One region of the Stenotrophomonas sp. YJH_SMC_131 genome, then DNA from elsewhere that is predicted to be linked to it. Evidence: riboswitches for the same ligand, from Rfam matches in the RefSeq annotation. Region 1 holds a riboswitch; the other holds the start of a gene.
The links. A riboswitch is a leader RNA that binds a small molecule or an ion and turns the genes downstream of it on or off. The one in region 1 is predicted to bind glycine.
Positions count from the first base shown of each region.

Region 2: it holds a riboswitch for glycine, as region 1 does, so the genes downstream of both, gcvP (aminomethyl-transferring glycine dehydrogenase) here and AC5P56_RS01915 (trimeric intracellular cation channel family protein) in region 1, are expected to answer to the same signal.

Region 1 covers NZ_JCAFRJ010000001.1:421,840-437,404, forward strand. Annotated here, with positions in the region: gene AC5P56_RS01885 (glutathione S-transferase family protein) at 1-9, opposite strand, end outside; gene AC5P56_RS01890 (NYN domain-containing protein) at 122-901, opposite strand; gene AC5P56_RS01895 (NAD(P)/FAD-dependent oxidoreductase) at 1,025-2,305, shown strand; gene AC5P56_RS01900 (hypothetical protein) at 2,398-2,814, opposite strand; gene AC5P56_RS01905 (nuclear transport factor 2 family protein) at 2,818-3,249, opposite strand; gene AC5P56_RS01910 (GIY-YIG nuclease family protein) at 3,394-3,669, opposite strand; glycine riboswitch at 3,710-3,799, shown strand; glycine riboswitch at 3,813-3,918, shown strand; gene AC5P56_RS01915 (trimeric intracellular cation channel family protein) at 4,001-4,618, shown strand; gene AC5P56_RS01920 (3-deoxy-7-phosphoheptulonate synthase) at 4,881-5,954, opposite strand; gene AC5P56_RS01925 (hypothetical protein) at 6,249-6,506, opposite strand; gene AC5P56_RS01930 (DUF6616 family protein) at 6,597-6,935, opposite strand; gene AC5P56_RS01935 (DNA alkylation repair protein) at 6,984-7,724, opposite strand; gene AC5P56_RS01940 (MarR family winged helix-turn-helix transcriptional regulator) at 7,721-8,221, opposite strand; gene AC5P56_RS01945 (sensor histidine kinase) at 8,294-9,592, opposite strand; gene AC5P56_RS01950 (response regulator transcription factor) at 9,625-10,332, opposite strand; gene AC5P56_RS01955 (retropepsin-like aspartic protease) at 10,439-11,368, shown strand; gene AC5P56_RS01960 (serine hydrolase domain-containing protein) at 11,436-12,599, shown strand; gene AC5P56_RS01965 (DUF6445 family protein) at 12,692-13,303, opposite strand; gene groL (chaperonin GroEL) at 13,438-15,087, opposite strand; gene AC5P56_RS01975 (co-chaperone GroES) at 15,169-15,456, opposite strand.
Region 2 covers NZ_JCAFRJ010000002.1:286,061-301,625, forward strand. Annotated here, with positions in the region: gene AC5P56_RS05120 (methyl-accepting chemotaxis protein) at 1-1,724, shown strand, start outside; gene AC5P56_RS05125 (hypothetical protein) at 1,811-2,098, opposite strand; gene AC5P56_RS05130 (alpha/beta fold hydrolase) at 2,232-2,933, shown strand; gene AC5P56_RS05135 (hypothetical protein) at 2,942-3,430, opposite strand; gene AC5P56_RS05140 (catalase) at 3,453-5,543, opposite strand; gene AC5P56_RS05145 (AraC family transcriptional regulator) at 5,658-6,380, shown strand; gene AC5P56_RS05150 (amino acid permease) at 6,463-7,830, shown strand; gene AC5P56_RS05155 (VOC family protein) at 7,969-8,379, shown strand; gene gcvP (aminomethyl-transferring glycine dehydrogenase) at 8,471-11,338, opposite strand; glycine riboswitch at 11,401-11,503, opposite strand; gene AC5P56_RS05165 (multidrug effflux MFS transporter) at 11,803-13,029, shown strand; gene AC5P56_RS05170 (siderophore-interacting protein) at 13,170-14,063, shown strand; gene AC5P56_RS05175 (hypothetical protein) at 14,133-14,525, shown strand; gene AC5P56_RS05180 (M2 family metallopeptidase) at 14,645-15,565, opposite strand, start outside.

The DNA.
Region 1 (15,565 bases):
CTTCAACATGCGGGTTTTCCTTGCTGGCAATGCGAGCGGCAACGATACGCCTGATTGGAGTGGAGATGTGCGTGCAGGATGCGGGATCGGGCGCCTGCGCGCTGCCGGCCGGCGGCCGGCACTACCGGTTCTTTTTTGGCAGCGCGCGCACGTAGGACGACTTGCCGTCCTTCTTCAGCTCGAACAGGCCGATCGCCGCCAGCAGATCGCTGAGTTTGCCGTAGCCATAGTTGCGCGGATCGAACGAGGCCTGGTTGCCGATCTGGCTGCCGACCGGCCCCAGGTGCGACCAGCCATCCTCGCCCTCGGCCGAGGACACCGCGCGGCGCAGCATCTTCACCAGCCGGGTGTCGCTGCGCATCTCCGCCCCGCTCTTGCGCGGGCGTGCATCATCATTGGCGACGGGCTCGTTCGATGCCTGTTCGCTCGATGCCTGCTCGGCATCCGGCACGCTGGCGTGGGTCTGGCCCAGCGCTTCCAGGTAGGTGAACTTCGAGCACGCGTTGACGAACGGTTCCGGCGTCTTCTTTTCGCCGAAGCCATACACCTTCACGCCGTCGGTCAGCAGGCGCATCACCATCGGGGTGAAATCGGCATCGCTCGACACGATGGCGAAGCCATCAAGGTTGCGCGCGTACAGCAGGTCCATGGCATCGATCACCATCGCCATGTCCGACGCATTCTTGCCCTTGCTGTAGGCGAACTGCTGGATCGGGCGGATCGCGTATTCGTGCAGCACCGCTTCCCAGCCCTTCAACCGCGGGCTCTTCCAGTTGCCGTAGGCACGGCGCACGTTGGCCACGCCATAGCGGGCGACTTCGGCCAGGACCTCGTCGATCTTCGAGGCCGGCGCATTGTCGGCATCGATCAACAGGGCGATGCGCTTTTCCGGTTCGCTCATGGATTCCTCGCGGGCGGTTGCCTGAACCCGAGTATCGCCGATCCACCCAGGCGCTGACGTGACAGGTGGCCGCCGTGCGAAGATGCCAGGCGCTTCCCCCAATGCCCCCACTGGAGTGAGTCGATGAGTCGCGAGCGCGTTCCCCACCTGGTCGTTGTCGGCGGCGGTTTTGCCGGTCTCTGGGCCACCCGTGCCCTGGCCCGCGAGCGCATACGCATCACCCTGGTCGACCGCCGCAACCATCACCTGTTCCAGCCGCTGCTGTACCAGGTGGCCACCGCCGGCCTGTCCGCGCCGGATATCGCCGCACCGCTGCGCCACATCCTCGGCCACCAGCGCAACGTGGAAGTCCGCCTCGGCGAAGTGGTGGCCATCGACAAGCAGGCACGGCAGATCGGCATGGCCGATGGCAGCACGCTGGACTACGACAGCCTGCTGCTGGCCACCGGCGCTACCCACGCCTACTTCGGCAACGACCAGTGGGCCGAAGATGCCCCCGGCCTGAAAACGCTGGACGATGCCATTGCGCTGCGCCGCAAGCTGCTGCTGGCGTTCGAGCGTGCCGAGGCCGAACCGGACCCGACCAGGAAGGCGGCGTGGCTGAGTTTCGCCATCGTCGGTGGTGGTCCCACCGGCGTCGAACTGGCCGGCACGCTGGCCGAGATCGCGCGCCACACGCTGCGCAACGAATTCCGCCACATCGATCCGGCCAGCGCCAAGGTGCGCTTGGTCGAGGCTGGGCCGCGCGTGCTGTCCTCGTTCCCGGAAGTGCTTTCGCTGAAGGCGCGCCGCCAGCTGGAAAAGCTGGGCGTGGAAGTGCTGACCGGTACCCCGGTGAGCGACATCGACAGCCAGGGCTTCAAGCTCGGTGAGCAGTTCGTGCCGGCCCGCACCGTGGTCTGGGCCGCCGGCGTGGCCGCTTCACCACTGGCGCGCACGCTGGACGTGCCGCTGGACCGCGCCGGCCGCGTGCAGGTGCAGCCGGACCTGACCCTGCCCGATCACCCGGAGCTGTTCGTGGCCGGCGACCTGGCCGCACTGAGCCAGGCCGACGGCAAGCCGGTTCCCGGCGTGGCGCCCGCGGCCAAGCAGATGGGCAAGTACGTGGCCGAGGTGGTCCGCGCGCGCCTGCATGGCAAGGCGGCACCGGGGCCGTTCAAGTACGCCGACTACGGCAACCTCGCCACCATTGGCCGCATGGCCGCGATCGTGCACCTGGGCCGGCTGCAGCTCTCCGGCGTGCTGGCCTGGTGGTTCTGGCTGGCCGCGCACGTGTTCTTCCTGATCGGCTTCCGCAACCGCATCGTGGTGCTGCTGAACTGGGCGGTCGCGTACTGGAGCTACCAGCGCAGCGCGCGCATCATCTTCGGTGATGATCAGGACGACCGGCGGCCGAGGCGGTAAGGCCGCACGCAACAGGGGTCGGATCCCTTTCCGCGGGAAAGGGCTCTGACCCCGTCAACAAACATGGAGCGCCATCCACGCATGGCGTGGATCTACTTCCGGCAGAAGTCCTCCTTCCTCGCGGTGTCCGCAATCTGCGCGGTACTCCAATGCCGGGTGATCCAGATCGCCAACGCGGTGCTGCTGAGATGCCAGCGCAGCATGCCGCGCCGAGGTTGCCGCCACAGGTGGCGCCGGGCAATCCAGAAGGCCTCCCGCTCCACTTCAGGCACCTTGTTCTTCATCCCGTCCTTGTCGAAGAACTGGGCGGTGAAGCGCCAGGGGTTCATCGGCTGGTATCCCGCCCGTGGCTCACCGCTGCACGCAGCCACACCACTGGGCGCGCGGTCGGCCGGCTTCGGCCGACCGTCCACCAATGCCAGCCCGAGCAGATACAGCAGGCCAGGCAGCAGCGCGATGCCGGCGACCAGCACGACGACGGAGATCCATGCGTTGCCGGCGGCACGCATCGCTCAGTGCGCCTTCGGTTTCGGGTACCACAGTGCGTTGACGATGACCCAGCGCTGGTCGAAACGCCCCATGTGGAAGTAGTCGACGAACCACGGGGTTTCCAGCCGCACCGAGGCCGCGTTGCCGGTCACGTCCAGCACCGTGCAGCGGCGATCCCATTGATCCTTCGGGGTCTTCAGCGCGCCCTGTTTCGTCAACGAGACCAGCTCTTCCTTCGACATCCGGCGCAGGCCCAGGCGCTCGTCGGGTGTATCGCCGAGGACCGCGCGCTTGGCCAGGTCCGGGTGCAGCGAACGGGCGACGCGCTGCGGATCGGCCTCCAGCTGGCCATCGACGTGGTCGTGGCAGGTGGCTTCGATGGCCGCGATCGTGGCGGGGTCGGCGGCAGGGCTCGTTGCTGCGGAGAGAGCGAATAGCAGGGCGATCGTGGACATCCGGGTCTCCAGCTCTGGGCGCGGGGCGATCATCGCATGGACCGGGTAGCCCATCCACGCAGGGCGTGGATCTACTGTAGAGCCGAGCCCGTGCTCGGCTCCCGCATCGGGCAGACGGAACAACAGCCGAGCGTGGGCTCGGCTCTACAGAAGCGCAGGATCCGTTGCCTGCAGCCAGGCCAGCTTGCGTTCGCGGGGCTGCTGCTTGAGTTGCCACTCGGCCCGCGAGGCGGCGGCCCGGTCCGGGTATTCGCGCACGGCCAGCACGCGCAGCGGCGGCCGGGCCCGGGTGTAGCGCGCGCCCTTGCCGGCCTGGTGGGCGGCGAAACGCGCCTCCACATCGGTGCTGATGCCGGCGTAATAGCTGCCATCGCGGCATTCGAGCAGGTACAGGAACCACGGGCGGACGGACGAGGCCATGCCTGGATTATGCCGTGCTGCACTGCAGCGGATATACTGGCACCCGAATGCAGGAGAGAGGCGCCGCGCTGGCGCCCGCCGAAGGCGCAGGCTCCCATGATCGCTCAGGCCGGTGGGCTGGAATCCCACCAACCATGCATTCGACTCGCCGAGCTGGAGAGAGGTCACCGGGCATGCCCGGGGCGATCCGCCGAAGGGGCACGCGGCCCATGCCGCTGAACTCTCAGGCAAAAGGACAGCGGGAGCGGCACCGGTCATCGTCATCCCGTCATTGCGCAGGCAGTGGCGGTGGTCGCGCATGGCCGGCCCCACCGCGCCCGGAGCCTGTCCCATGCTGCTGTCCATCATCTACCTGATCGCCATTTCCGCCGAAGCCATGACCGGCGCACTGTCCGCCGGCCGCCGCCGCATGGACCTGTTCGGCGTGGTCATGATCGCCTGCGTCACCGCCCTCGGGGGTGGTTCACTGCGCGACATCCTGCTCGGCCACTACCCGCTGGGCTGGGTGAAGCACCCCGAGTACCTGGGCTTCACCGTGTGCGCGGCGCTGATCGCCACCTGGGTGGCGCGCTGGATGCACCACTTCCGCCGCACCTTCCTGGTGCTCGACGGGCTGGGCCTGATCGCCTTCACCCTGATCGGCTGCTCGATCGCGCGCGAAGCCGGCCATGCAATGCCGATCGTGCTGATCGCCGGCATGCTGACCGGCGCGTTCGGCGGGGTGCTGCGCGACATCCTCTGCAACGAGGTGCCACTCATCTTCCAGAAGGAGCTGTACGCGATCATCGCGCTGCTGACCGGCGCGGCCTATCTGTTGCTGCTGCACTGGGGCGTGGCCGATGCCACCGCGATCCTGTGCTGCCTCGGCGGCGGCTTCGCGTTGCGCCTGCTGGCGATCCACTACCGCTGGGAAATGCCGAAGTTCGTGTACCACGACGAAGTGCATTGAGCCTCTTCGTAAAGTCGAGCCATGCTCGACTGCTCTTTGCAGGAAACCAACGCGCTTCGCGCGCAGGTCGGGCATGGCTCGACGCTACAGGAAGCGGTATCACCACCCCGGCGATGTACCTGGCGCTGTCGCTCATGCGCAGCGCCAGGCGCATCGCCGGTGCAGATGGGCCGGCCTCCAACTCCGACCGGCCCTGATCGCGGCCGCACCCCCGCAGGCGCTGGCCGCCATCCACACACGTGCCGCACTCAGGCGGCTTCGATCAGGCTGCTTCGGACACCTTCACGTCGCGACGGGCGCGCACGGCCGCAGCCAGACGCTCCAGCACCGTCACGGTGGTGTCCCAGTCGATGCAGCCATCGGTGATGCTCTGCCCGTAAACCAGCGGCTGGCCTTCCACCAGTTCCTGGCGGCCACCGACCAGATGGCTCTCGATCATCACGCCAACGATGCGCTGTTCGCCGTCTTCCAGCTGAACAACAATGTCTTCGATCACCTTCGGCTGGTTCTCGGGGTTTTTCAGGCTGTTGGCGTGGCTGGCGTCGATCATCAGGCGCGTCGGCAGCTTGGCCTTGGCCAGCACCTGGCAGGCGTCGGCGACGCTGCCGGCGTCGTAGTTCGGCTGCTTGCCGCCACGCAGGATCACATGGCAATCCGGATTGCCGGTGGTCGACACGATGGCGGTGCCGCCCTGCTTGGTGACCGACAGGAAGTGATGCGGGTTGGACGCCGCACCCACCGCGTCAGCGGCGATCTTGACGTTGCCATCGGTGCCGTTCTTGAAGCCGACCGGGCACGACAGCCCCGAGGCCAGCTCACGATGCACCTGGCTTTCGGTGGTACGCGCGCCGATCGCGCCCCACGCCACCAGGTCGGCGATGTACTGCGGCGAGATCACATCGAGGAATTCGACACCGGCCGGCAGGCCGAGCTTGTTGATGTCGCGCAGCAGGCCGCGTGCGATGCGCAGGCCCTTGTCGATCCTGAAGCTGCCGTCCAGGTCCGGGTCGTTGATCAGGCCCTTCCAGCCCACCGTGGTGCGCGGCTTCTCGAAGTACACACGCATGACGATTTCCAGTTCGCCGGCCAGCGCGTCGCGCAGCGGCTTCAGGCGCTGGGCGTATTCGATGGCGGCCTTCGGGTCGTGGATCGAGCACGGGCCCACCACCACTGCCAGGCGGTCGTCACGGCCGTGCAGGATCTGGTGCAGGGCCGCGCGCGAGGCGCTGACGGTGTCGGAGGCTTCATCGTCACAGGGCAGCATCGCCAGCAGCTGGGCAGGCGGTGTCAGCGGTTCGATGGTGCGGATGCGCAGGTCGTCGGTGTGCGGGGGCATTGCAGGAGATCTCCGGAACGTTGGGGTCCCCAGCGTGGCGGCATGAAAAAAGCCGCCAGGTTCGCTGGCGGCTTTCGGGAATGCGTCTGAAGCTTTCTTCAGGATGAGCGCAGTCCTTCCTCCGCCAGTGGCTTCGGAAAGTAATACCAGTAAAAGCGGGTGGCGGCTGCGTTCATGGGGTGTATTGATAGCACAGCTTTTGCGCAGTGCAAAATGTTTCATCCGCAACCGCGGGTGCGGTTCAGCGAGGCGCGCGCCGGCGCTGCCCACGCGGCAGCAGCCACGCAAAGCCGCTCATTTGCCATGCACTTCCACGTCCAGCAACAGGCCTTCGTGGATGTCGGCCCAGCGCTCCAGCACGCGGTCCAGCTCCTGCCTGGCCTCGTCCAGCTGCTCGGGATTGAGCAGGGAACGGGCGGTGTAGAGGTCGGAGACCAACCGCCGCAGGGCCGCCTCCGGGATGGCCACCGACGGCCCTTCCCGCCCCGGCAACTGCAATGCCGGGCTGTCGCCAAGCGGGCCGAACAGCGTGACCTGGAGCGTGCTCTGCATGATCAACTTCCCTGCGGATGGACATGGGCAATGTCCTGTTTACCGCGTCCGGGTGACAGGCGCATGTGCCATGCGCGTACGGAGACGCTGCTACAAGGCGGCCAGGTCGGCAAGGTGCTGCCCCATCCCATCGTCTGCGCCGACGGCGTTGACGGTGGCGAAGTACTGATGCCAACCGGTGGCGGCAATGCCGGCCACCAGCGCATCGGCGTCCGCGCGGCTTGCACAGCGCCAGACCGCATAGAACTGCTCATCGCTGCCGTGCTGTACGCCCCTGGCAATGCGGCCCATCGCCAGCAGTGTGATGCGGACCGGATCGAACTGCTGCATGCCTGCACCGATACGGGCGAAGAAGGCATTCCGCTGCTCGGGCTGGAGCGTGGTCCAGGCGGGGGTGGCGGTATAGAGCTCGATGAAGGTGTGCGACATGCTGCTTCTTCCTTGAAGGTTTGGGGGGTTGCCGGCCAGCGGCCGGCACTACCGGAGCGAGCGCATGGCGCGTTTGCGGATGTAGGCATTGGCATCACCAGGGTGCTGCTGTTGCCAGCGCGCGCACAGCGCACGCAGCCACTGCGGCTGTGTCTTGCCGGCATCATTGAGCCAGTTGCCGACCGAGTCCTGCACATAGCGCTCCGGGTCGTCGGCGAGTGCTTCCAGCATCGCCTCTGCAAGTTCCGGCTGCCGCTTGAACAGCGCGACATGTGTGGCCCACACGCCGCGCGGGCGCAGCGCTTCGCAGGCGAAGCGGCGCAGGTACGGCGATCCTTCCTGCGTCCATGGTTGCAGGTACTCCAGCGCCTGCAGTGGTGCGGCAACAATGTCGGCACGCAGCGCCAGCCACGCCCATTCGCGCACGCCGAAGTGCGGGTCGTCAGCCAGTGGCCGCATCGCCTGCAGCTTGGCCGGCAGCGTCGCGTCGGCGTCGCCGCCGATCAGGTAGCAGGCCCAGCCACGCACCGTGTCTGACGCATGCGCCTGCCAGCGCGCAGGCTCCCCCTGTCCGGCTTCGTGCAGCAACCGCGCCGCCAGCGCCATGCGCTGGGTGATGCCCTTGCCTGAGGCATCGCGCATGCATTGCAGCGATTCCGGCTCAAGGGCAGGCGCCACCACCTGCAGCAGCGCGGTGAAATCCACGGCCAGGCATTCGGCCAGATGGGTGGCAGCAGCGCTGCCACTGTTGAGTGCATGCAGCCTTTGCGCAGGAACGGGCGTGCTCATGCTGCCGATTCCCGCCCGCCGTCCGTGTGCTGCCAGACCTTGTGCAGCAGCTGCGACAGCTGCTGCTGTTCACCCGCATCCAGGCCGTCGAACAGGCCGCTGATCCATTGCGTGTGCTGCTCGAACAACGACTCGGCCAAGCGCTTTCCCGGTGCGGTCAATACGATCTGCAGACGGCGGCCATCCCCGTCATCGCTGCGACGCTGCAGCAGGCCTTCACGCTGCAGGCCATCGAGCAGGCCGCTGATGGTGGCACGGGTCACGCCGGCACGCTCGGCCAGCAGGTGCGGCGGCAGCGTGCCACCGGCCCCGTGCAGCAGGAACAGCACGACGAAGCGGCCCTCGCTGAGCCCATGCGGTGCCAGCCGCGCGGCGCAGTCGCGATCGATCGACGAGGACAACGAGAGCAGCTGGAAGCACAGGCGCAGTTGCGCGATGTTGGCGTGGCCGCGTCGCTGCGATTCCTCCAGAAGGGCCTGATGCTTGGCTTCGATCATCTCACGAACGCGATATGGTTAGGCGCCTAATCATATCACCGGATAGCCGCTACCTGTAAATCACAGCCGATATCAGGGGAGCTTTCCCAGCAGCAGGCGCGCGATCAGCCCGCCACCCTCGCGGTGCAGCAGCTGCAGTTCGCCTGCGTGACGCCTGGCCACGTTGGCGGCCATGGCCAGTCCCAGCCCGGTCCCACCGGTAGCGCGACTGCGCGAGCTTTCGCTGCGCTGGAACGGTTGCAGCAGGCGGACACGATCAGCTTCGGCGATGCCCGGCCCGCGATCCATCACATCCAGCTGCACCCCATGTCCCCACACGGCGACATGCAGCTCCACGGCGCCCGCGTAACGCTCGGCGTTGTCGATGAGATTGTCGACCGCGCGCCGGAGCAGCAGCGCATCGCCATGCCACGGCAGCGTATCCGGGCACTGAAGCGAAATGTCGACCCCGCGCAGCAGCGCCCCTTGCAGGCATTCCTGCAGCAGGGCAGCCAGATCCAGCGAGCGCATCTGCAAGGGCTGCAGCTCGCCGCGTGCATAGTCCAGCACCTGCTCGATCATCGCGTCCATGCGTTCGATGTCCGCCACCATCCGGGCGGCCTGTGGTGCGGGAGCGAACTCGGCGCGCAGGCGCAGGCCGGTCAGGGGCGTGCGCAGGTCATGCGCCACTGCCGCCAGCATATGGGTCATGTCCTGTGCCTGGACCCGCAGGCGTTCGCGACCGGTGCTGATCGCGGCGGCCAGCATCTGCACTTCGCGTGGGCCATCGTCGGGCAATGGCGACTCGGCCTGCAGGTCGACGCGTGCGCTCGCTTCGGCCAGGCGCCGCAGCGGGCGCCCCAACCGGATCGACGCCCACGCCGCCAACGGCGCCAGCAGGATCGCACCGCCCAACAGGGCGAGCATCACCTGGCGGCGCCAGGCCGCCAGGTCACTATGGTCGCTGCCGACCACCCGCCAGCGGCCGTCGGCCTGGCGCATCCCCAGTTCAAACGGCGGCCACTGCATCGCGGTCAGCAGCGCGGCCTGTGATTTCAGCACGCCAGCACGACCGGAGGCGTCCAGTACCGCGCCACCCTCGATGACCTGCACATCGGGCGCCCTGCCCTGCCCCGTCCATGCCAGGCGTACATCCTCGGCCGGCATGCCCATCTGCGCGGCCGCCAGCTGCGCGAGCCAGTCGCTGGCGCTACCTTGGGGGGGCGCGTCCTGCGTCGCCCTGCGCAATCCCAGTGACGCCGGCGCCTGTTCCCCACGCAGTACCTGCATCGCATGGTCCAGCCGCATCGGTGGCGGCGCGGGCCGGGGCATCCAACCCACCACTGCAACGCTGGCCAGGGTTGCCAGCAGCAGGCTGGCCAGCGCCAGCATCGCGATCCAGCGAGTGGTCGACCACCGGCTGCTCACAGCACCTGTACCTCAGCGTCGAAGCGATACCCTTCCCCGCGCAGTGTCTGCACGAGGGCTTCTGCCCCGGACGCGGCCTGCCCGAGCTTGCGGCGCAGGCGGCTGATCGCGAGGTCAATGGCACGGTCCACGCTGTCACTGGCTTCTCCGCGACTCAACTGCAGCAGCTGCTCACGCCCCAGCACCCGCCCGGGACGTTCGGCCAGCGCCAGCAACAGGGAAAACTCGCCACGACTCAGCACCAGCTCGGCACCGTCCGGTGCGAACAGGCGACGCTGGTCGGGCAGCAATCGCCAGCCATCAAACCGCAGTTCGCTGGCCACCTGCGTGCGCAGCTTGTCCTGACGGCGCAGCAGTGCGCGTACCCGCGCCAGCAGTTCACGCGGATCAAAGGGTTTGGCCAGGTAGTCGTCCGCGCCCATCTCCAGGCCGATCACGCGGTCCGGTGCAGCCCCCATCGCCGACAGCATCAGGATCGGGATCGCCCTCGCCTGCAGCCTGCGGCAGACCGACAGCCCATCCTCACCGGGCATCATCCAGTCGAGGATGATCAGGTCCGGTCGTTCGGCCTGCAGCAGCACGTCCAGTGCCGCCGCATCCGCCGCCAGGCGTACCTGGTAGCCGTGCAGCAGCAGGTGGTCGGCGATGGCGTCGCGGATGCTGGCATCGTCGTCGACGACGATGACACGGATGGGAGTACTCATTCGGACAGTATCCAGCACCTGTGTATCAGGACGGTATCAACGCCGATATTCCGGCGATACGCCGCCGTGCGCCAATGGTCACCCACGATCACTGCGGAGTCTTCCCTTGCGCCTCTTCCTGTTGCCCCTGTTCGCCGCTCCCTTGCCTGCGCTCGCCTCCAACGCCGCCGCGCACATCCTGCCGATGTGGATGCAGGGCGGTCATCCGGCGGTGGCCGTCTCGCTGGACGGGCGCGCCGAACCGCTGCGCTTCGTGGTCGACAGTGCCGCCGGGGCAACGCTGGTCGATGCCCGCGTCGTGCGGCGCTATGGCCTGGAGGATGCGGATGCAGAGGTATCACAGGCGCAAGGGGCGAGTGCAGCTTCGGCGCGGTTGCAGCGCATGCGCAGCACGTCCTGGCAGCTGGGCAGCTGGCAGCTGCAGGCCGAAGCCATGAACGTCGATCTGTCATCGTTGCCGAAGGATGATGATCCAGCCATCGACGGCTTGATCGGCAACGATCTGACCGGGCGCTGGGACACCCGTTGGGACTTCGGCCGCAATCAACTGGCGCTGTGGACACCCGGCGGATTGAACCTGGAAGGACCGGGTTGCCAGCCCAATGCGCTGCCCGGCCGCACTGGCGGCCTGCGCCAGTTCGGCTTCATCACGCTTGCACTGGGCGCGCCTGCGGTGGACGCCATCGCCGTGGTCGACACCGGTGCCGCACAGACCGTCCTCAACGCCGAAGCCGCCCGCGCACTGGGGCTGCGCACCGACGGCAGCGACGCGCGGGTGCGGGTGCGTGAAAAGGGCACCGAAGGCCTGGGCGGCGGCAAGCAGGCAACCTGGCTGTACACCCTGCCCGGCATGACCGGCGGCGGCTGGCAGCACCCGTCGATGGAGGTCCGCATCAGCGAACTGCCGGTGTTCAAGGCGATCGGCCTGGAGGGCCGGCCGGCGCTGATCCTCGGTGCCGATGCAATGCGCGGCGGCCAGGTGGACATCGGTGCCGGCGCGGCGCGGATCTGCCTGCGCCGGCCGCAGGCCGGCTGACATCTGGCGATGACGCCAGCGGCAGCCCGGCGTAGCATCACCGTGCGCCCCACCAGGAGTTCCACGCATGTGCCGTGCCACCCTGATGTTGCTGACGCTGCTCCCGCTGGCGGTACTGGCCGCGCCGCCACCCGTGCCCTCGCCCACTCGCATCGATGCCGAAGCACGGCGGCTGATGCAGGCGGCCCATGCGCGCGGGATGGCGCTGGCGGTGATCGATGACGGCAAGGTGGTGCATGTGGCCGCCTACGGTGAACGCAACGCCGCAGGCGAGCCGCTGCGCACCGACACCGTGATGTATGCCGCATCGCTCACCAAGATGGCCTTCGGCCACCTGGTCGCACAGCTGGCGCAGGACGGGGTGATCGATCTGGATGCCAGCATCGCCACAGCTCTGGACGTGCCGCTGCCAGACTACCCGCCCGAACCGAAAAAGTACGCCGACTACAGCGTGCTGGCGAGTGATGCACGCTGGCGCCGGCTCACGCCCCGAAAGCTGCTGAATCACGCCAGCGGCTTTGCCAACTTCGGCTTTCTCGAACCGGATGGCCGGTTGAAGTTCCACTTCGAGCCCGGCAGCCGCTACGGCTATTCCGGCGAGGGCCTGATCCTGCTGCAGTTCGTGATCGAACGTGGGCGACTGGGCGAGGATGTGGGTGCGTTGATGCAGCAGCGCGTGTTCGATCGCTTCGGCATGGCGCGCACCAGCATGTCGTGGCGCGCGGATTTCGCCGGCAACCTGGCCGATGGCTGGACCGTCGAAGGCAATACAGAGCCGCACGATCAACGCAGCCGTGTGCGGGCGGCAGGATCGATGGATACCACCATCACCGACATGGCCCACTTCGCCGCCGGTTATGTGCGCGGCGATGGGCTGTCTGCGGCAATGCGCAGGGAACTGGTGCGGCCGCAGCTGCCGATCACCACCGCCAGCCAGTTCCCAACGCTGCAGCCGGAGCTGCCCGTTGCGCAGCAGCACCGGGATCTGGCCGCGGGCCTGGGCGTGGTGACCTTCCGTGGCCCCCAGGGTGCAGGCTTCTACAAGGGCGGCCACGACGATGCGGTCGGCAACACCCTGGTGTGCATCGAGCGGCACAAACGCTGCGTGGTGATCCTGGGCAACGATGTACGGGCCGAGGCCACCTTCCCGGCACTGGTGGCGTTCGTGCTGGGTGATACCGGCGTGCCATGGCAGTGGGAATACGGCGCGGCGAAGGCCTTCGTCGAATGAAGGCGCGATGATCCCTGGGCGGGGAGTGCGGAGGGATGGGAGCAACCATGCATGGCGTGTGGATCCACCTCACGCGTGGATGCCTGCTCCGCTCAGCGCGCCTGCTCGAAGAACATCAGGTACACCAGCCGGCCATTCTCCGGGCGGTCGCCGAACGCTGGCCCGGCGGTATGCCAGAACCAGGGCCGCAGCAGCACCAGCCGGTTGAAACGCATCGGGATGCGCATGGTCATTTCCCACTGGCTGTCGTCGTTGCTGTCGCGCTCGATGATGTCACGATGCATGTCGCCGCCGTTGGCATAGCCCAATGCGGCCAGCTCCGCTGCATCCAGGGCCATGCGCTCGGTGCCGGTACGGCGGTGGCGGAAGAACTCGGTGCCGCCCTCGCAGTGCTCCGGTGCACTCAGGTAGAGGATGCCCGACCAGTGCGAGTGATCGGCGTGCACCTTGGCGCGGCCGGTGTCACCGGCCAGGGTAAGGCGGAACTTGCCATGCGACTGCAGTGGGTTGACCGGCCGCAGCGGTTCGTTGACCAGCCGCGAGACCGCGCCGGACAGCCCATCCAGTTCCAGCCGCTGCTGCGAATTGCGGCCGGGGAATGCACCCTCCTGCACCGGATAGGTCAGGCCCAGCGCCGCCTGGCGCAGCCCCTGCGCATCGGCAGGAGAAAGGAAGTCGTCGACGACGATGAAGGAGGTAGGCATGGCCACCGAGCGTAGCGATGCGCTGCTGCGGCGGCAACCGGGCAACGAAAAACCCCGCCTTGCGGCGGGGTTCTTCCTTGCATCGGGAGGGCGTGCCGACCAGGGTCGGCAACGACCGCCCGGGGGACGTGGACTTAGAAGTCCATGCCGCCCATGCCACCCATGCCGCCCATGCCACCGGCGCCACCCATGGCCGGCTCGTCCTTCTTCGGAGCTTCGGCAACCATGGCTTCGGTGGTGATCATCAGGCCAGCGATCGAGGCGGCGTTCTGCAGCGCCGAACGGGTCACCTTGGTCGGGTCCAGGATGCCGAACTGCAGCATGTCGCCGAACTCGCCGGTGGCGGCGTTGTAACCGAAGCTGCCGGTGCCTTCCTTGACCTTGTTGATGATGACCGACGGCTCGTCACCGGCGTTGGCCACGATCTCGCGCAGCGGGGCTTCCATCGCGCGCAGGGCGATCTGGATGCCGTGGTTCTGGTCTTCGTTGGCGCCCTTCAGGCCGGCCAGCGCGGTGATCGCGCGGACTAGGGCAACGCCGCCGCCCGGAACCACGCCTTCTTCAACGGCCGCACGGGTCGCGTGCAGGGCGTCGTCGACGCGATCCTTCTTTTCCTTCATTTCGATTTCGGTCGAGGCGCCGACCTTGATCACGGCAACACCGCCGGCCAGCTTGGCCACGCGTTCCTGCAGCTTCTCGCGGTCGTAATCCGAGGAGGTGTCCTGGATCTGGGTCTTGATCTGCGCCACGCGTGCATCAACGTTGGCCTTGTCGCCGACGCCGTCGATGATGGTGGTGTTCTCCTTGGAGACCTGCACCTTCTTGGCGCGGCCCAGGTCCTTGATGGTGGCCTTCTCCAGCGACAGGCCGACTTCTTCGGAGATCACGGTGCCGCCGGTCAGCACGGCCATGTCTTCCAGCATCGCCTTGCGACGGTCGCCGAAGCCCGGGGCCTTGACGGCCACGACCTTGACGATGCCACGGATGGTGTTGACCACCAGGGTGGCCAGCGCTTCGCCTTCAACTTCCTCGGCCACGATCAGCAGCGGCTTGCCGGCCTTGGCGACGCCTTCCAGCACCGGCAGCAGGTCACGGACGTTGGAGATCTTCTTGTCGTGCAGCAGGATGAACGGGTCATCCAGGTCAGCGGTCTGCGACTGCTGGTTGTTGATGAAGTACGGCGACAGGTAGCCGCGGTCGAACTGCATGCCCTTGACCACGTCCAGCTCGTTGTCCAGGCCCGAGCCTTCTTCAACGGTGATGACGCCTTCCTTGCCGACTTCCTTCATCGCGTCAGCGATGATCTGGCCGATCGACTCGTCCGAGTTGGCCGAGATGGTACCGACCTGGGCGATCGCCTTGTCGTCGGCGGTCGGCTTGGAGATGTTCTTCAGCTCGGCGACGGCGGCCGAGACGGCCTTGTCGATACCGCGCTTGAGGTCCATCGGGTTCATGCCGGCGGCAACGGCCTTGGCGCCTTCGCGGATCAGGGCCTGGGCCAGCACGGTGGCGGTGGTGGTGCCGTCGCCGGCATCGTCGTTGGTGCGCGAAGCAACTTCCTTCACCATCTGCGCGCCCATGTTCTCGAACTTGTCAGCCAGTTCGATCTCCTTGGCGACGGAGACGCCGTCCTTGGTGATGGTCGGCGCGCCGAAGCTCTTTTCCAGCACGACGTTGCGGCCCTTCGGGCCCAGGGTGGCCTTGACGGCATTGGCGAGAACGTTGACGCCGCGCACCATGCGCGAACGGGCGTCTTCACCGAAACGAATATCCTTGGCAGCCATTGCATTTACCTCATTGGTAGCGCCGGACGATGCCCGGCGGCTGGGAGTTTGGGATCAGGTTGAAACAGGTCGCGCCGGGGCTCAGCCGATGACGGCGAGCACGTCGTCTTCGCGCAGGACCTTGTATTCGACGCCTTCGCTCTTGTACGAGCTGCCGGCGTACTGGCCGTAGATGACCTTGTCGCCGACCTTCAGCGACGGCGCGCGCACGTTGCCGTTGTCCAGCGGCTTGCCGGGGCCGACGGCCACGACCTCACCCTTGGTGGACTTTTCCTTGGCCGAGTCGGGGATGACGATGCCACCGGCGGAGATTTCGTCGGCTTCGATCGGCTTGACCACAACGCGGTCGTGCAGCGGCTTGATGCTCATAGGAGACCTCTTAAGTGATTGATTGGTCTAAAAAAGTCCGGCGATGTTAGCACTCACCCCAGGCGAGTGCCAGAACCGCACGTGAAGAAACCCGACAACGTCGGGAGCA
Region 2 (15,565 bases), on a different contig from region 1:
AACTGATGGAGCAGGGTGATTACCCTGGCGCCGTGGCGCTGACGCTGGGCCCGGTGCAGGAAGCGGCCAACGGCTGGAACAAGGCGCTGTCCGATGGCGTGGACTTCGAGGAGAAGGAAAGCCGTGAGGCTGCCGCCGAAGCGATCCGCCTGGGCGAACGCAGCCTGCTGCAGCTGCTGGTGCTGGGCGGCGTCGCGCTGCTTGCCGGCATCGGCGCCTCGGTGATGATTGGCCGCAGCCTGACCGGCCCGCTGGCGCGCGCGGTGAACCTGGCCGAGCGGCTGTCCAAGGGCCAGCTGGACCAGGAGTTCCGCCTCGGTGGCCGGGATGAGCTGACCCAGCTGGGCGAGGCCATGGCCAGCGTGCGGCAGAGCGTGCAGGCGGCGATCGGCGCGCAGCTGCAGATGGCTGAGCAGCACGAAGCGGGTGCGATCCGCTATCGCATGAACGACAGTGCCTTCCCCGGTGATTTCGGCCGCATGGTGCAGGCCACCAACAGCCTGGTCGAATCGCACGTGCAGGTGGAGCTGCTGATGGCCGAAGTGATGCAGCGTTACGCGATCGGCGACCTCAGCCGTGACCTGCCGGACTACCCGGGCGAGAAGGGCACGTTGACCCGCACTCTGGCCGCGGTAAAGCAGAGCCTGATGGCGATCAACGCGCAGATCGATGAACTGGCCCGTGCGGCTCGCGCCGGCGACTTCAGCATGCGTGGCGATGCTGCTGCGTTCCAGTACCAGTTCAAGGCGATGGTCGAACACCTCAACGGCATGATGGCCAGTTCGCAGGCCAGCATTGCCGATGTTTCCGACGTGCTGCGCGCGATCTCGCACGGTGACCTGACCGCACGCATGGACGGTGAGTACGACGGCGTGTTCGCGCGCATGCGCGACGACGCCAATACCACCACCGCGCAGCTGACGGGCATTGTGCGGGGCATCCAGGTGGCTGCCGACAGCATCAACAACGCGGCCCAGGAACTGGCCGCCGGCAACAACGACCTGTCGCGCCGCACGGAGCAGCAGGCGGCCAACCTGGAGGAAGCTGCCGCGTCGATGGAGGAGCTGACCTCCACCGTGCGCCAGAACGCCGAGCTGGCGCGTCAGGCCGACAGCGAAGCGCATGCCGCCGGTGCCGCCGTACGCGAGACCGAGCAGGCGATGGCGCAGATGGCCTCGGTGATGGGTGAGATCGATCAGTCCTCGGCACGCATCTCGGAAATCTCCACCGTTATCGACGGCATCGCGTTCCAGACCAACATCCTGGCACTGAACGCTGCGGTGGAAGCCGCGCGCGCGGGCGAGCAGGGCCGTGGTTTTGCCGTGGTCGCCAGCGAAGTACGCACGCTGGCGCAGCGCGCCGGCGTCGCGGCCAAGGAAATCAAGGAGCTGATCGAAGACGCCGCTGCCAAGGTGAAGAGTGGCCTGGCGGTGACCGTTGAATCGGAAGCAGCGATCGCACGCGTCGCCCAGGCCAGTTCGCGCACCACCCAGCTGATGAGCGACATCGCAGCGGCCAGCAAGGAACAGGCCGCCGGCATCGAGCAGGTCAACCAGGTGGTGGTGCAGATGGACCAGGTGACGCAGCAGAACGCGGCCCTGGTGGAAGAAGCCACTGCGGCGAGCCGCGCGCTGGAAGAACAGGCGCATGCGCTGACCACGTCGGTGGCGGTATTCAAGGTGGAAGGCGCAGGGGCTTCGGCCGTGCCGCGCCGTGCAGCCTGAGCAGGCTGCTGACCCCGTGACAGGAATACGGCCGCCTTGAGCGGCCGTATTTGCATTGCCCGCTCAGGCAGCAGGGAGGATCGCCCTCATTGCTCCAGGACGCTGCCGAGCATGGCCCCAAGCACGTACAGCACGCCAAGCGTGGGAGGAATCACCAGAAGGTAGACGGTGATCCAGGTCATTCCGGAAAGCCAGCGTCCCACGCCGATGACGTTGAGTGCTGCGGTCTGCAGCATCACCGGCAGTTGCATGAGGATGTAGGCGCTCTTGGGGTCGCTGTTGGACCGGGCATCGAGCACCAGCCAGGTGGTCAGCGCGAGATAGAGCGCGCATAGGGCAATGCCGGTCCAGCTGAGCCAGCGTGGCTTGCGCATGCCGCCTTCCTCGTCTGTCCGGGGCCATCAGGGTAGCGCCGCGAGCAGCGGCGTGCACTTCCCTGGGTCGAGCCGATAAGCGAAGCTGCGCGGCAGCGAGTCGTGCGAAGGGACCGGAGAAGTGAGCAATGTGATGAACGCCGTGATGCTCCCAATCGTGATGCTGCCCGGGCTGGATGGCAGCGGCCTGCTGTCGACATGCTTCGTGGAAGCGATGCAGGACCAGGGGGTTACCGTGCAGGTGCTGCCGCTGCCCATGCACGGGCCACAGGACTACGTTACATTGGCGTCGATCCTGCGCCCGCAGCTTCCCATCTCTCCCTTTGTGCTGCTGGCTGAATCGTTTGCCGGGCCGCTGGCTATCGAACTGGCGGTGGCTTCACCGCCGGGGTTGCGCGGATTGATACTGAGTACGACCTTCGCGCGGCGACCGGTGCCGCTGCCAGCGGCGAGCGCACGCTTGCTTGCCCCTGCATGGCCACCGCCGCCGCTGGCGTTGCTGGCCCGGCTTCTGCTGGGGCATTGGCGGACACGCATGAACCTTCGCGAGCTGCGGCATGCGATCGCTGCGGTACCGACCGCGATCCTGCGGCAGCGCGCTGCGGCGACACTGCAGATCGATGTCCGCGCGCAGTTGCCGAAGCTCATGCTGCCGACGTTATGCCTGCATGCACGACAGGACCACCTGTTGTGGCCGCCCAGCGTGGCCGAGCTGCAGGTCTTGTTGCCCGATGCCCGGCACGTATCGCTGGAAGGGCCGCATCTACTGCTGCAGGCCCGTGCCGAGGCAGCCGCAGCCGAAGTTGCCGCATGGATGAGGGCGCTCCCCTCCTGATCGAAGACTCAGCCGCGTGCACGCGTGCGCGCGGCTTTCTTCGCCGCCGCCTTGCGCACGGTCTTCTTCGCGGCCCGCGTCTTGGCTGCCTTCTTCGCGGCGGCGCTCCGCGCGGCGGCCGTACCCGCCTTCTTTACCGCTGCCTTCTTCGCCGTCTTCTTTGCGGCCTTCTTTGTCGCGGTCTTGCGAGCCGGTGCCTTCTTCGCCACCGCCTTCTTCGCAGGTGCCTTCTTCGCCGCCGTCCTCTTGGTTGCGGCCTTCTTTGTGGCCGATTTCCTGGCAGGCGCCTTCTTGGCAGCCTTCTTGCTGGTCGCCTTCTTCGCGCCCTTGCGGGCACTGCCGGCGCGCTTGCCGCCGCCGTCCTGCTTGTTCACGGTGGCCCAGGCAATGCGCTCGGCGGTGCCTTCACTCGCGCCGCGATCACGTTCGCTTTCCTCGATGTGCTCGGCCTGGCGCTTCTGCTTTTCGGTGTATGCGGATTTGTCACCACGGGGCATGACGATTCTCCTGTCGTTGTGGTCAGGCCAGCAGGCGCAGCTTGGGCTCGCGCGCCCACTGGCGGGTGGCGGCCGCCGCCAGGAATGCCTTGGCGTCTTCTGCTTCGACGATGCCGGGGTCGTTGCCGACGCGCGCCGCCTTCAGCAGCACCTGGCCGCCCGCGTCGCTGGCGATGGCCTTCAGGTGTGCCCACGCCTGGCTGACGAATTCGACGGCTGCACTCTCTTTCGACAAGGCCTTCGCGGCTTCAAGGCTGAGCACCACGGCTACTGCATCGAACACGGCTGACGGGGTGCCCGCCAGCTGCCCATCTGCCGCCTGCAATGCGCCATCGCTCAGCGTGGCGCCTCCCACTTTTGGCGCGACCAGCTTCACGTCTGCACCTGCCTTCCGGACGGCCTTGCTCAGGCTGGCAATCACGCGCGCGTCGGAGCCTTCGTCGAACAGGATGCCGATGCAGCGACCCTGCAGGGTGGGCTTGTTACGCCCGATCACGCGCACCTCGGGAGCGGGCGGCATGTCCCGCACCGGCGTGGCGGTTGGGGCCGGGTCGGGCAGCGCAGGCAGGGCCAGGCCATCGGCCACGCGCTGCGCCAGCGCGTCATCGATGTTGCGCAGGTGGCTGACGGTGCGCACCCGCACCTTCAGCGTTTCCACCTTGGACAGCTCGAACACCAGCGCCGATGCCAGGTGCGCCTGCTCCGGCTTTTCCAGGCTGCGGAAGAACATCCGGGCCTGGCTGTAGTGGTCGGCGAAACTCTCCGCGCGGGTGCGGCCCTTGCGGCCATCGTCGGCGCTGGCATGGCTGCGGAATCCGGCAGGCGTCTCGCGCGGGGTGTCGTCCTGCAGCGAGCTGGGATCGTAGGCGACGCGGCCCTTGGGCACCTGCATCTGCATGTGGCCGTCGCGCTGATGATTGGCAAACGGGCACTTCGGTGCATTCACCGGGATCTGGTGGAAGTTCGGGCCGCCCAGGCGCAGCAGCTGGGTGTCCAGGTAGGAGAACAGGCGGCCCTGCAGCAGCGGGTCGTTGCTGAAGTCGATGCCGGGCGGCACGTTGGCCGGGCAGAACGCCACCTGCTCGGTCTCTGCGAAGAAGTTGTCGGGCCAGCGGTCCAGTACCATGCGCCCGATCACCTGCAACGGCACCAGCGATTCGGGAATGATCTTGGTTGGATCCAGGTGGTCGAACGGGAATGCGTCGGCGTCTTCTTCGGTGAACAGCTGCACCGCCAGCTCCCATTCGGGAAAGTCGCCGCGCTGGATGGCCTCGAACAGGTCGCGGCGATGGAAGTCATTGTCGGCCGATTGCAGTTTCAACGCTTCGTCCCAGACCGTGGACTGAATGCCCAGCTTGGGCCGCCAGTGGAACTTGACGAACGTCGACTCGCCGGCCTCGTTCAGCAGGCGGAAGCTGTGCACACCGAAGCCTTCGATCATCCGCAGCGAACGCGGGATGGCGCGGTCGCTCATCGCCCACATGATCATGTGCATCGATTCGGGCATCAGCGAAATGAAGTCCCAGAACGTGTCATGGGCCGACGCGGCCTGCGGGAAGGCGCGGTCCGGCTCCATCTTCACTGCGTGCACCAGGTCCGGAAACTTCATCGCGTCCTGGATGAAGAACACCGGGATGTTGTTGCCGACCAGATCCCAGTTGCCCTCCTTGGTGTAGAACTTGACCGCAAAGCCGCGCACGTCGCGCGGGGTATCCACCGAGCCTGCGCCACCGGCCACGGTCGAGAAGCGGGTGAATACCGGCGTCTTCACGCCGACCTCGGTCAGGATGCGCGCGCGGGTATGGGCTGCCAGTGATCGGGTCAGCTCGAAGTAGCCGTGTGCTGCGCTGCCACGTGCGTGCACGATGCGCTCGGGAATGCGTTCGTGATCGAAGTGGGTGATCTTCTCGCGCAGGATGAAGTCCTCCAGCAGCGTGGGCCCCCGAGGTCCCTGCCGCAGGGAGTTCTGGTTGTCCGCCACCGGAATGCCCTGGTCGGTGGTCATTGCCGGATGGCTACCCCCGGCCTGCTGGTGCAGTTCATCGCCATCGCCCCGGCGGTGGCTTTCGGCAGGGACGGTTGCGCGCTTGCCGGTCGGCTTGCTGGCGGCCATGGACGTTGGCTCCGGATCATCAAAAGGAACCACGACACTGGAACCAGCCCCGTTAAACCACGGTCCGGCAAAGGTGAACGTACGGGCAAAAGCAGGCTCGGGTATGCTTGCCGCATGCGAGTCGAGCCCGCCGACATCGAAGCCCTGTTCGACGCCATCCCGGATGTGCTGTTCTTCATCAAGGACCGCCAGGGGCGTTACACCCACGTCAACCAGACCATGCTGCGGCGGCTGGGTCTGCGCGCGCGCAAGGACGTGATCGGGCGTACGGCGGCCGAAATCTACCCGACCGGCCTCAGTGCGGACTACGTTGACCAGGACGCCCGCGTGCTGTCCGGTGAGGTGATCGAGAACCTGATGGAGCTGCACCTGTTCGCCAACCGCGAACCGGGCTGGTGCCTGACCTGCAAGCGCCCGCTGGTGGTCGACGGGGCCATCGAGGGCCTGATCGGCATTTCCCGCGACCTTGGCCAGAAGGACAGCCTCGGCACCCAGTACGAGCAGCTGCGGCTGGCGCTGGCCCACCTCAACGCGCACTACGCCGAGAACGTGCGCATGCAGACCCTGCTGGACATCACCGGCTTTTCGCTGTCCAAGCTGGAGCGCAGCTTCCGCAAGGTGTTCCAGATGACCCCGCAGCAGGTGCTGACCCGGCTGCGGATCCAGATGGCCATGCATCTGCTGCATGGCGACGACAGCATCGCCTGCATCGGCCAGGCCTGCGGTTTCAGCGACCAGAGTGCCTTCACCCGCAAATTCAAGGCTGAAACCGGTTTCTCGCCGCGTGCCTATCGTGCCCGTATCGGTGGGAACGTCGGCGAGCCGGCGCTGGCCTGAGCGGCCTGCTGCGCTGTGCCTATCCCCGTGGGCACGGGACAGGGTAAGGTGTCGCCCCTGTAGCCCGCCGCCAGCCCCGCCGATGCCCAACTCGATTCCGACCGCTTCGCCGTCCCGCCTCGGACATTCGCTCAAGCCCCGCCAGCTGATCATGATGGGCCTGGGCAGCGCCATCGGCGCCGGGCTGTTCCTCGGCTCGGGCGTGGGTGTGCAGGCGGCCGGTCCGGCGGTCCTGGTGTCGTATCTGGTCGCCGGAGCGCTGGTGATCATCGTGATGAACGCGCTGGGCGAGATGGCGGCGGCCAAACCGACCAGCGGCGCGTTCTCGGTGTATGCAGCCGACGCCATGGGCGCTACCGCCGGTGCCACCGTGGGCTGGCTGTGGTGGGTGCAGCTGGTGATCGTGATCGCCGCCGAAGCAGTGGGTGCGGCCGGGCTGCTGGCCACGGTCTGGCCGGCGATACCGGTACCGATGGCGGCGTTGGCGTTCATGCTGTTCTTCACCGCGATCAACCTGCTCGGAGTGAAGAACTTCGGCGAGTTCGAATTCTGGTTCGCCATCCTCAAAGTCGCGGCGATCCTGGCGTTCATCGCCATTGGCGTGGCGCTGCTGATGGGATGGCTGCCGCAGGTGACCTCCCCGGGCCTGAGCAACTTCACCGAACACGGTGGTTTTGCGCCGAAGGGCCTGGCCGGGATCGGCGCGGCGCTGCTGGTGGTGGTGTTCGCCTTCGGCGGCACCGAGATCGTGGCCGTGGCGGCGGCCGAAACCGAAGACCCCGAGCGCAGCATTGCCCGTGCCATCCGCACCGTGGCCTGGCGCATCCTGGTGTTCTACATCGGCTCGCTGAGCGTGATCATCGCCGTGGTGCCGTGGACCAGCGAGGCGCTGAAGTCGCCGTTCGCCGCCGTGCTGGACATCGCCCGCATCCCGGGCGCTGGTACCGCCATCACGCTGATCGCCGTGATCGCGCTGCTGTCGGCGCTCAATGCCAACCTCTACGGCGCCTCGCGCATGATGTATTCGCTGGCGCAGCGTCGCGAAGCGCCGGCCGTGCTTGGCTGGACCGACCCGCGCCAGGTGCCGGTGATCGCCGTGCTGGCCAGCGTGCTGTTCGGCTTTGCCGCCACGGTGATGGAACTGCTGTTCCCGGACCGGGTGCTGCCGGTGCTGCTGAACATCGTCGGTTCCACCTGCCTGCTGGTGTGGACGCTGTCGCTGGTCTCGCAGCTGGTGCTGCGTCGTCGCGCGGATCGTCTGGGTACCCGACTGCCGTTCCGCATGGCCGGTTTCCCGTGGCTGACCTGCTGTGCACTGGCGATCCTTGCGCTGATCTTCGGCCTGCTGCTGAGTGAGTCGCACACCCGCCTGCAGTTCCTGTCGATGGTGGCGTTGACCGCCACGATCGCCGCCAGCAGTGCCATCGCGCGGCGCATGCGCCAGGCGTGATTCTGTAGAGCCGACCCTGCGGTCGGCTGCTGTTTGCGCGATCGCCAGCCGAGCATGGGCTCGGCTCTACAACAGGCACACACTCCGCGTGGCACTGTGCAGGCAGGCCGTCATCGGCCCGTCGACCAGGAGTACCGCATGCTGCGCAGCCGTCCCTTCCTGATGTTCACCGGCCAGGCCGAGGCCGCGCTGGCCCTGTACGCCGAAGCCTTTGCCGATTTCCGGCTGCTGGCCCTGCAACGCCATCCCGAGGGGGCCGGCGCCGGCGTGCCGGGGCAGGTCCGCCAGGCCATCTTCCTGCTCGGTGGCACCCACTACCTGTGCTTCGACAGCCTGGACGTGCACGATTTCACCTTCTCGCCGTCGATCTCGCTGTTCGTCGAGTGTTCCGGTGCCGAGCAGTTCGAGCGCGCGGCACGCTTGCTGGGTGAGGGCGGCCATTGGTTGATGCCGGTGGGCGACTATGACTTCAGCAATCGCTACGGCTGGGTGCAGGACCGCTTTGGCGTGTCGTGGCAGTTGAGCCTGGGGCAGATGCCGGACCCGTGATCGGATGCTTGTGGGTGTGGGCCTTGGTCCACACGCCCCATGAAAACGGCCCGCTTGCGCGGGCCGTTTTCTTTACCGATGCAGTGAGGAATCACGCCTCGACTTCATCATCCTTGTAGGCATCGACCGGGATGCAGGCGCACATCACGTTCTTGTCGCCGTACACGTTGTCGACACGCGCCACCGGCGGCCAGTATTTGCTCTGCTTCAGGCTGGCCAGCGGGAAGGCGGCCAGTTCACGCGGGTAGGCGTGGGTCCACTCGCTGGCGGTCACTGCGGTGGCAGTGTGCGGCGCGTTCTTCAGCGGGTTGTCCTCGCGGTCGAGGCGGCCGTCTTCGATCGCGGTGATCTCCTCGCGGATCTGGATCATCGCGTTGATGAAGCGATCCAGTTCGTGCAGCGATTCGCTCTCGGTCGGCTCCACCATCAGCGTGCCGGCCACCGGGAAGCTCAGGGTCGGGGCGTGGAAGCCGAAGTCGATCAGGCGCTTGGCCACGTCCTCGGCACCGATGCCGCTGGTCTTCTCCAGCGGGCGCACGTCCAGGATGCACTCGTGCGCCACCAGGCCGTTGCGGCCGGTGTACAGGGTCTTGAAGTGCGGGGCCAGGCGCTTGGCGATGTAGTTGGCGTTGAGCTGCGCGACCTGGGTGGCCTTGCGCAGGCCGTCGCGGCCCATCATCGCGATGTACATCCAGCTGATCGGCAGGATCGAGGCGCTGCCGAAGCTGGCCGCGCTGACCATGCCGACCGGGCCGTTGTCACCCAGCTTGCCCGGCAGGAACGGGGCCAGGTGCTCCTTGACCGCGCACGGGCCGACGCCCGGGCCGCCACCGCCGTGCGGGATGCAGAAGGTCTTGTGCAGGTTCAGGTGCGAAACGTCCGACCCCCACTTGCCCGGCTTGGCCACGCCGACCAGGGCATTCATGTTGGCACCGTCGGTGTACACCTGGCCGCCGTGCTTGTGGATGATCTCGCAGATCTCCACCACCTCTTCCTCGAACACGCCGTGCGTGGACGGGTAGGTCATCATGATCGCGGCCAGGCGGTCGCTGTACTTCTCGGCGTTGAGGCGGATGTCCTCGACGTCGACGTTGCCGTTGGCATCGGTCTTGGTCACCACCACCTTCATGCCGCACATCTGCGCCGAGGCCGGGTTGGTGCCGTGCGCCGAATCCGGGATCAGGCAGATGTCGCGGTGGCCTTCGCCGCGCGAGCGGTGGTAGGCGCGGATCGCCAGCAGGCCGGCGTACTCGCCCTGCGCGCCGGAGTTCGGCTGCAGGCTGACCGCGTCATAGCCGGTGCATTCCACCAGCATCGCTTCCAGCGTGTCGATGAGTTCCTTGTAGCCCAGCGCCTGGTCGGCCGGCACCAGCGGGTGGATCTGCGAGAACTCCGGCCAGGTCACCGGGATCATCTCGGCGGTGGCGTTGAGCTTCATGGTGCACGAGCCCAGCGGGATCATCGTGCGGTCCATCGCCAGGTCCTTGTCGGCCAGCGAGCGCAGGTAGCGCAGCAGTTCGTGCTCGCTGTGGTGGGTGTTGAACACCGGATGGGTCAGGAATGCGGACTGGCGCAGCAGGCCGGCCGGCAGCGCATCGGCGGTGCTGGCATCCAGCGCGTCGACGTCGGCCTGCGCACCGAACACGGCGGCCAGTGCGACCACGTCGGCGCGGGTGGCGGTCTCGTCCAGGCTGATGCCGACCGAGTCGCTGTCGATCGCACGCAGGTTGTAACCGGCGGCGCGGGCCTTGGCGTGAATCTCATCGGCGTGCACGCCGGTGACATGCAGGGTGTCGAAGAAGTCGCCACCGACCTGCACGCCGGCCTCGCGCAGCGCGGCGGCCAGGATCGAGGCCAGGCGGTGGGTGCGCCGGGCGATGCGGGTCAGGCCTTCCGGGCCGTGGTACACGGCATACATCGAGGCCATCACCGCCAGCAGCACCTGTGCGGTACAGATGTTGGAGGTGGCCTTCTCGCGGCGGATGTGCTGCTCGCGGGTCTGCAGGGTCAGGCGGTAGGCCGGGTTGCCCTGGGCATCGACCGAGACGCCGATCAGGCGGCCCGGCATCGAGCGCTTGTAGGCGTCGCGGCAGGCCATGAATGCGGCGTGCGGGCCGCCGAAGCCGAACGGCACGCCGAAACGCTGGCTGTTGCCGACCACGATGTCCGCACCCCATTCGCCCGGGGCGGCCAGCAGGGTCAGCGCCAGCAGGTCGGTGGCCACGGCCACCAGGCCGCCGCGCGCGTGCACGGCCTCGACCAGCGCCTTGTAGTCGCCGATCTGGCCGAAGGTGTCCGGGTACTGCAGCAGCAGGCCGAAGGCTTCTGCTTCCAGTGCCTCCGCCGGGGTGCCGACGCGCAGCACGATGCCCATGGGCTCGGCGCGGGTACGCAGCAGTTCCAGGGTCTGCGGGTGCACGGCGTCGTGCACGAAGAAGGTGTCCGACTTCGACTTGGCCGAACGCTTGGCCAGGGTCATCGCTTCAGCTGCGGCGGTGGCTTCGTCCAGCAGCGAGGCGTTGGCGATTTCCATGCCGGTGAGGTCGGCGCACAGGGTCTGGAAGTTGATCAGCGCTTCCATGCGGCCCTGCGAGATCTCGGCCTGGTACGGGGTGTAGGCGGTGTACCAGGCCGGGTTTTCCAGGATGTTGCGCAGGATCACGTTCGGCGTGTGGGTACCGTAGTAGCCCTGGCCGATGAAGCTGCGCAGCACGGTGTTCTTGTCGGCGATCGCACGGATCTTCGCCAGTGCCTGCACTTCGGTCATCGATTCCGGCAGTGCCAGCGGCGCCGGCGACTTGATCTTGGCCGGTACGATGGCATCGGTCATCGCATCCAGCGACGCGTGGCCGACGACGTCGAGCATCTGCGCGATCTCGGCATCGTTGGGGCCGATGTGGCGCTCGACGAACGCATTGTGGTGCTCGAGCTCACGCAGGGAAGGGGTGTTCTGGGACATGGCGAAGGATCCGTCAGGAAAGGGCACACGCACGGGCACAAGCCGCCGGTCGGCGGTCTGCGGGGCGCCCCTCTGTCCTTTTGCCTGAGAGTTTGGAAGCGCGGAAAACCGCGGCTTCGTGCCCCTTCGGCGCCGGATCGAACCGGTCTCTCCAGAGTTGTGTTACGGGTGGTATCGGGCCTGAGCGATTACGGGCGTTGCGCCTTCGGCAGCGGTGTTCCGCTTCTCCCACCGTGTTGCCCGCCGATTATAGCCCGTTGCGGGCGCGCCAGCCGCCTGCGGGCCCGGCCGCGGCGCCTGAATGGCCGATGGCCCGCCCGTGCGTTTTGTGCACTGCTGCATGGCATCAGGCGCAATCCCCACCTATGATGGGCGGATACCCGAATTCATCTGGCGCCGTCCCTGCTGCAGGGGACTGGCGCCCGCCGTGCGTGCCGCGCATGGCCCTGCCGGACGCCTTCTCCATGACCGCCGCTGTTGCTCCTTCCACCCGCCGCATGGCCCTGCTGCTCGCCGGCCTGGCCATGTTCGGTCCGTTCTCGATCGACACCATCTTCCCAGCGTTCCCGCAGCTGGCCCAGCGCCTGGCGGTGGACGAGGTGGCGGTGCAGCAGACCATCAGCGTGTACCTGCTGTTCTACGGCCTGATGAGCCTGGCACACGGCCCGCTGTCCGATGCCTGGGGCCGCAAGCGGGTGATCCTCGGCGGCCTGGTGGTGTTCGTCGGCGCCTCGGTCGGCTGTGCGCTGTCCACCGATCTGACCACGCTGCTGGGGTTCCGCGCCCTGCAGGGCCTGTCTGCAGGCGTCGGCATGATCGTCGGCCGCGCGGTGATCCGCGACCTGTACCACGGTCACGACGCGCAGCGGCTGATGAGCCAGGTGTCGATGCTGTTCGGCATCGCCCCGGCGATCGCGCCGATCATCGGTGGCTGGATCCTGCTCAGCGGTGCTGGCTGGCCGCTGATCTTCTGGTTCCTGGTGGTGTTCGCACTGGTTCTGCTGGCGGCCACCGCCCGCTACCTGCCGGAGACCCATCCGCTCGAAGCGCGCGTTCCGTTGTCGCCGCGGGTGCTGATGCGTGATTACGTGCGCATCGGTTTCAATCCGCGCTTCCTGCGCCTGGCGCTGGCCGGCAGCATCGGTTTCGGTGGCATCTTCCTGTACATCTCCTCGGCACCGGTGTTCGTGATGCAACACCTGCACCTGGGCGAGGGCGGTTTCGCCTGGCTGTTCATCCCCACCATCGGCGGCATGACCACCGGCTCGTTCCTGTCCGGGCGCATGGCCGGGCACACCACGCCCACCCGCCAGGTATCCATTGGTTTCGGCCTGTGCGCGCTGTCGGTGCTGCTGAACGTCGGCTACGTGGCGCTGGCGCCGCAGTTCGTGCTGCCGTGGGCGGTGCTGCCGATCTTCCTGGGTGGCATGGGCATGGCGCTGATCTTCCCGATCCTGGCGCTGGCGGTGCTGGACATGTACCCGCACCAGCGCGGCCTGGCCTCGTCGCTGCAGGCCTTCGTGCAGCTGATGATCAGCACCGTGGTGGCCGGCGTGGTGTCGCCGCTGCTCAGCGCCAGCCCGCTGCACCTGGCGTTGGGCCAGGCTGGGTTCTTCGGCGCCGGCTTCGTGTTCTGGTACTGGGAACACCGGCGCGAACGCGCGGCGCAGGCAGCCTGCACGGGTCACTGAGCAGCGCGCAGGGGTAGGGCAGGCTACGACGCCCGCAACGCTTGCGACGGGAAACCGCCGGACTAGGCTGGACACTCCAGCCAGCCGGTGCACAGGTGCACGACAGCCAGCCGATCCACTGTCGTTGCATGAGGTTCCCCATGGCTGCGCAGCAGACCTACCGCCTGTTCGAGGTGGCGCTGAAGGAGCGCCGCGTTCTTTCCCCTTCCCTGGACCGCATGGTGTTCACCGGTGCCGACGTGGCGCGGATGACGACCGGAGGGCCGGACCAGCGCATCAAGGTGTTCTTCCCCTTGCCCGGCCAGGAGGTGCCGCAGGTCCCCAGCGGCGAGGACTGGTACCCACGCTATCGGGCCCTGCCGGACGATCAGCGCCCGCCGATGCGCACCTACACCCTCCGCCAGCTGCGTGCAGAGCAGGGCGAGGTCGATGTTGATTTCGTGCTGCATGGCGAGACCGGGCCGGCCTCGCGATGGGCCATCCATGCACGGCCGGGCGACCGCGTGGTGCTGCTGGCCCCGGATGCCGACTGCGCCGACAGCAGCGAGGGCTGGGAATGGAAGCCGCCGGCCGGCGTTGGCCAGGTGCTGCTGGTGGCTGACGAGACCGCGCTGCCGGCAGTGGCCGGCATTCTTGAGGAACTGGCGGCCAGGGTGGATCCGCCACGTACGCTGGCCCTGCTGGAAGTGGCGCAGGCCGGTGATGCGGTTCGCCTGAAGGCGCCGGCCACGGCCGAGCTGGTCTGGTTGCCGCGCGGGCAGGCGGCGTACGGGGCGCCTCTGTTGCAGGCGGTGCAGGCGCGCCTGGCCGCCTCGAGCGTGGTCGCTGGCGAAGAACTGGAAGAGATCGACGTCGACGCGCAGATCCTCTGGGAACAGGCCGATGCCAGCGTGGCGGGGCCGCTGTATGCCTGGGTGGCAGGCGAGGCGGGAGCGGTGATGGCGATCCGTCGCCATCTGGTCCGCGAGTGCGGGCTGGACCGCCGCACGATCACCTTCATGGGTTACTGGCGGCACGGGAAAGTGTTGGACTGAGGGGGTGTGAAGCGGTGTGGCGGGCGGGGGTGCGCTATCCTTGCGCCCCCCTCGCAGCGGTACCGCACCATGTCCACCAGCTCCAAGACCCGCCGCGACCAGCGCCGTCGCCAGGAAAAGCAGGCCGCCAACAAGGCCGCTGCCCAGGCCTCGCCGGTGGAGCCGCATGCGGAACTGCGCGACGCGCAGCGCACCCTGCTGGCCGGTGTCGTGCGCCGCGATGGCGAATGGGTGCTGGGCATGGACGGCCGTATCGCCGGCCACAGTGACTCCGCCGCGCAGGTACTGGCGCTGATCATGCAGGCCGGTGAACTGCACGAGCGCAACGGCACGCCGGTGCGCCTGATGTACTCCGATGCGCTGCGCGACGCCGCACAGGCCGAAGCGAAGGAAAAGGGCCAGACCTTCGAGGAGTTCAAGGCGGACCTGGCCGCGGCGATGGCGGCGAAGAAGGACAGCTGACAGGCATTGCGGTAGAGCCGGCCGCTGGCCGGCTGCCCGCGGGGTCTTCATCGCGTAGTTGCCGGCCAGCGGCCGGCACTACCAGGAAGGGGCGGATCCTTGCGGACCCGCCCCTTTTTTCATTTTGCCGCCGGGGCCGCGTTGGCCTGCCAGCCGCACATCTGGCCTTCGTTCTGCTGCTTCAGCCACTCGTTGACCGGCGTGAAGTACTCGATCATCGGGCCGGCATCGAGCTTGTCGGTGCCGGTCAGCTCCTTCAGCGTGGCCTGCCACGGCTGGCTGGCACCCTTGCTCAGCATCGCCCAGTATTTCTGGCCGGCTTCCTTGTTGCCGTAGAAGGTGCACTCATGCAGCGGGCCCTTGTAGCCGGCCGCGTCGCACAGGCCCTTGTAGAACTGGAACTGCAGGATGCGCGCCAGGAAGTAGCGGGTGTACGGGGTGTTGCCTGGCACGTGGTACTTCGCGCCCGGATCGAAGAACTCCTCGCCACGGGTACTGGCAGGCGCCACGCCCTGGTACTTGGCCTTCAGGTCCCACCATGCCTTGTTGTAGTTGTCGGCGGTGATCGAACCATCGAACACACCCCAGCGCCAGCGGTCGATCATCAGCCCGAACGGCAGGAACGACACGCCCGACAGCGCCATGCGCATCTGGTTGTTGATGACCGCTTCGCGGCTTTCGGTCGGCGCATCGACCAGGCCGATCGAGCTGAGGTACTTGGGGGTCATCGCCAGCACGATGGTGTCGCCGATCGCTTCATGGAACCCATCGTTGGCACCGCCCTGGAACAGCGGCGGCAGCGGGTTGTAGGCCAGGTCGTAATAGATGTGGCCCAGCTCGTGGTAGATGGTGGTGAAGTTCTCTTCGTTCGGCTTGATGCACATCTTGGTGCGCACGTCGCCTTCCATGTTCATGTCCCAGGCGCTGGCGTGGCAGACCACATCGCGGTCATCGGGCTTGATGAACTGGGTGCGTTCCCAGTACGACTGCGGCAGCGACGGCATGCCCAGCGACACGTAGAAGTCCTGCGCGCGTTCGGT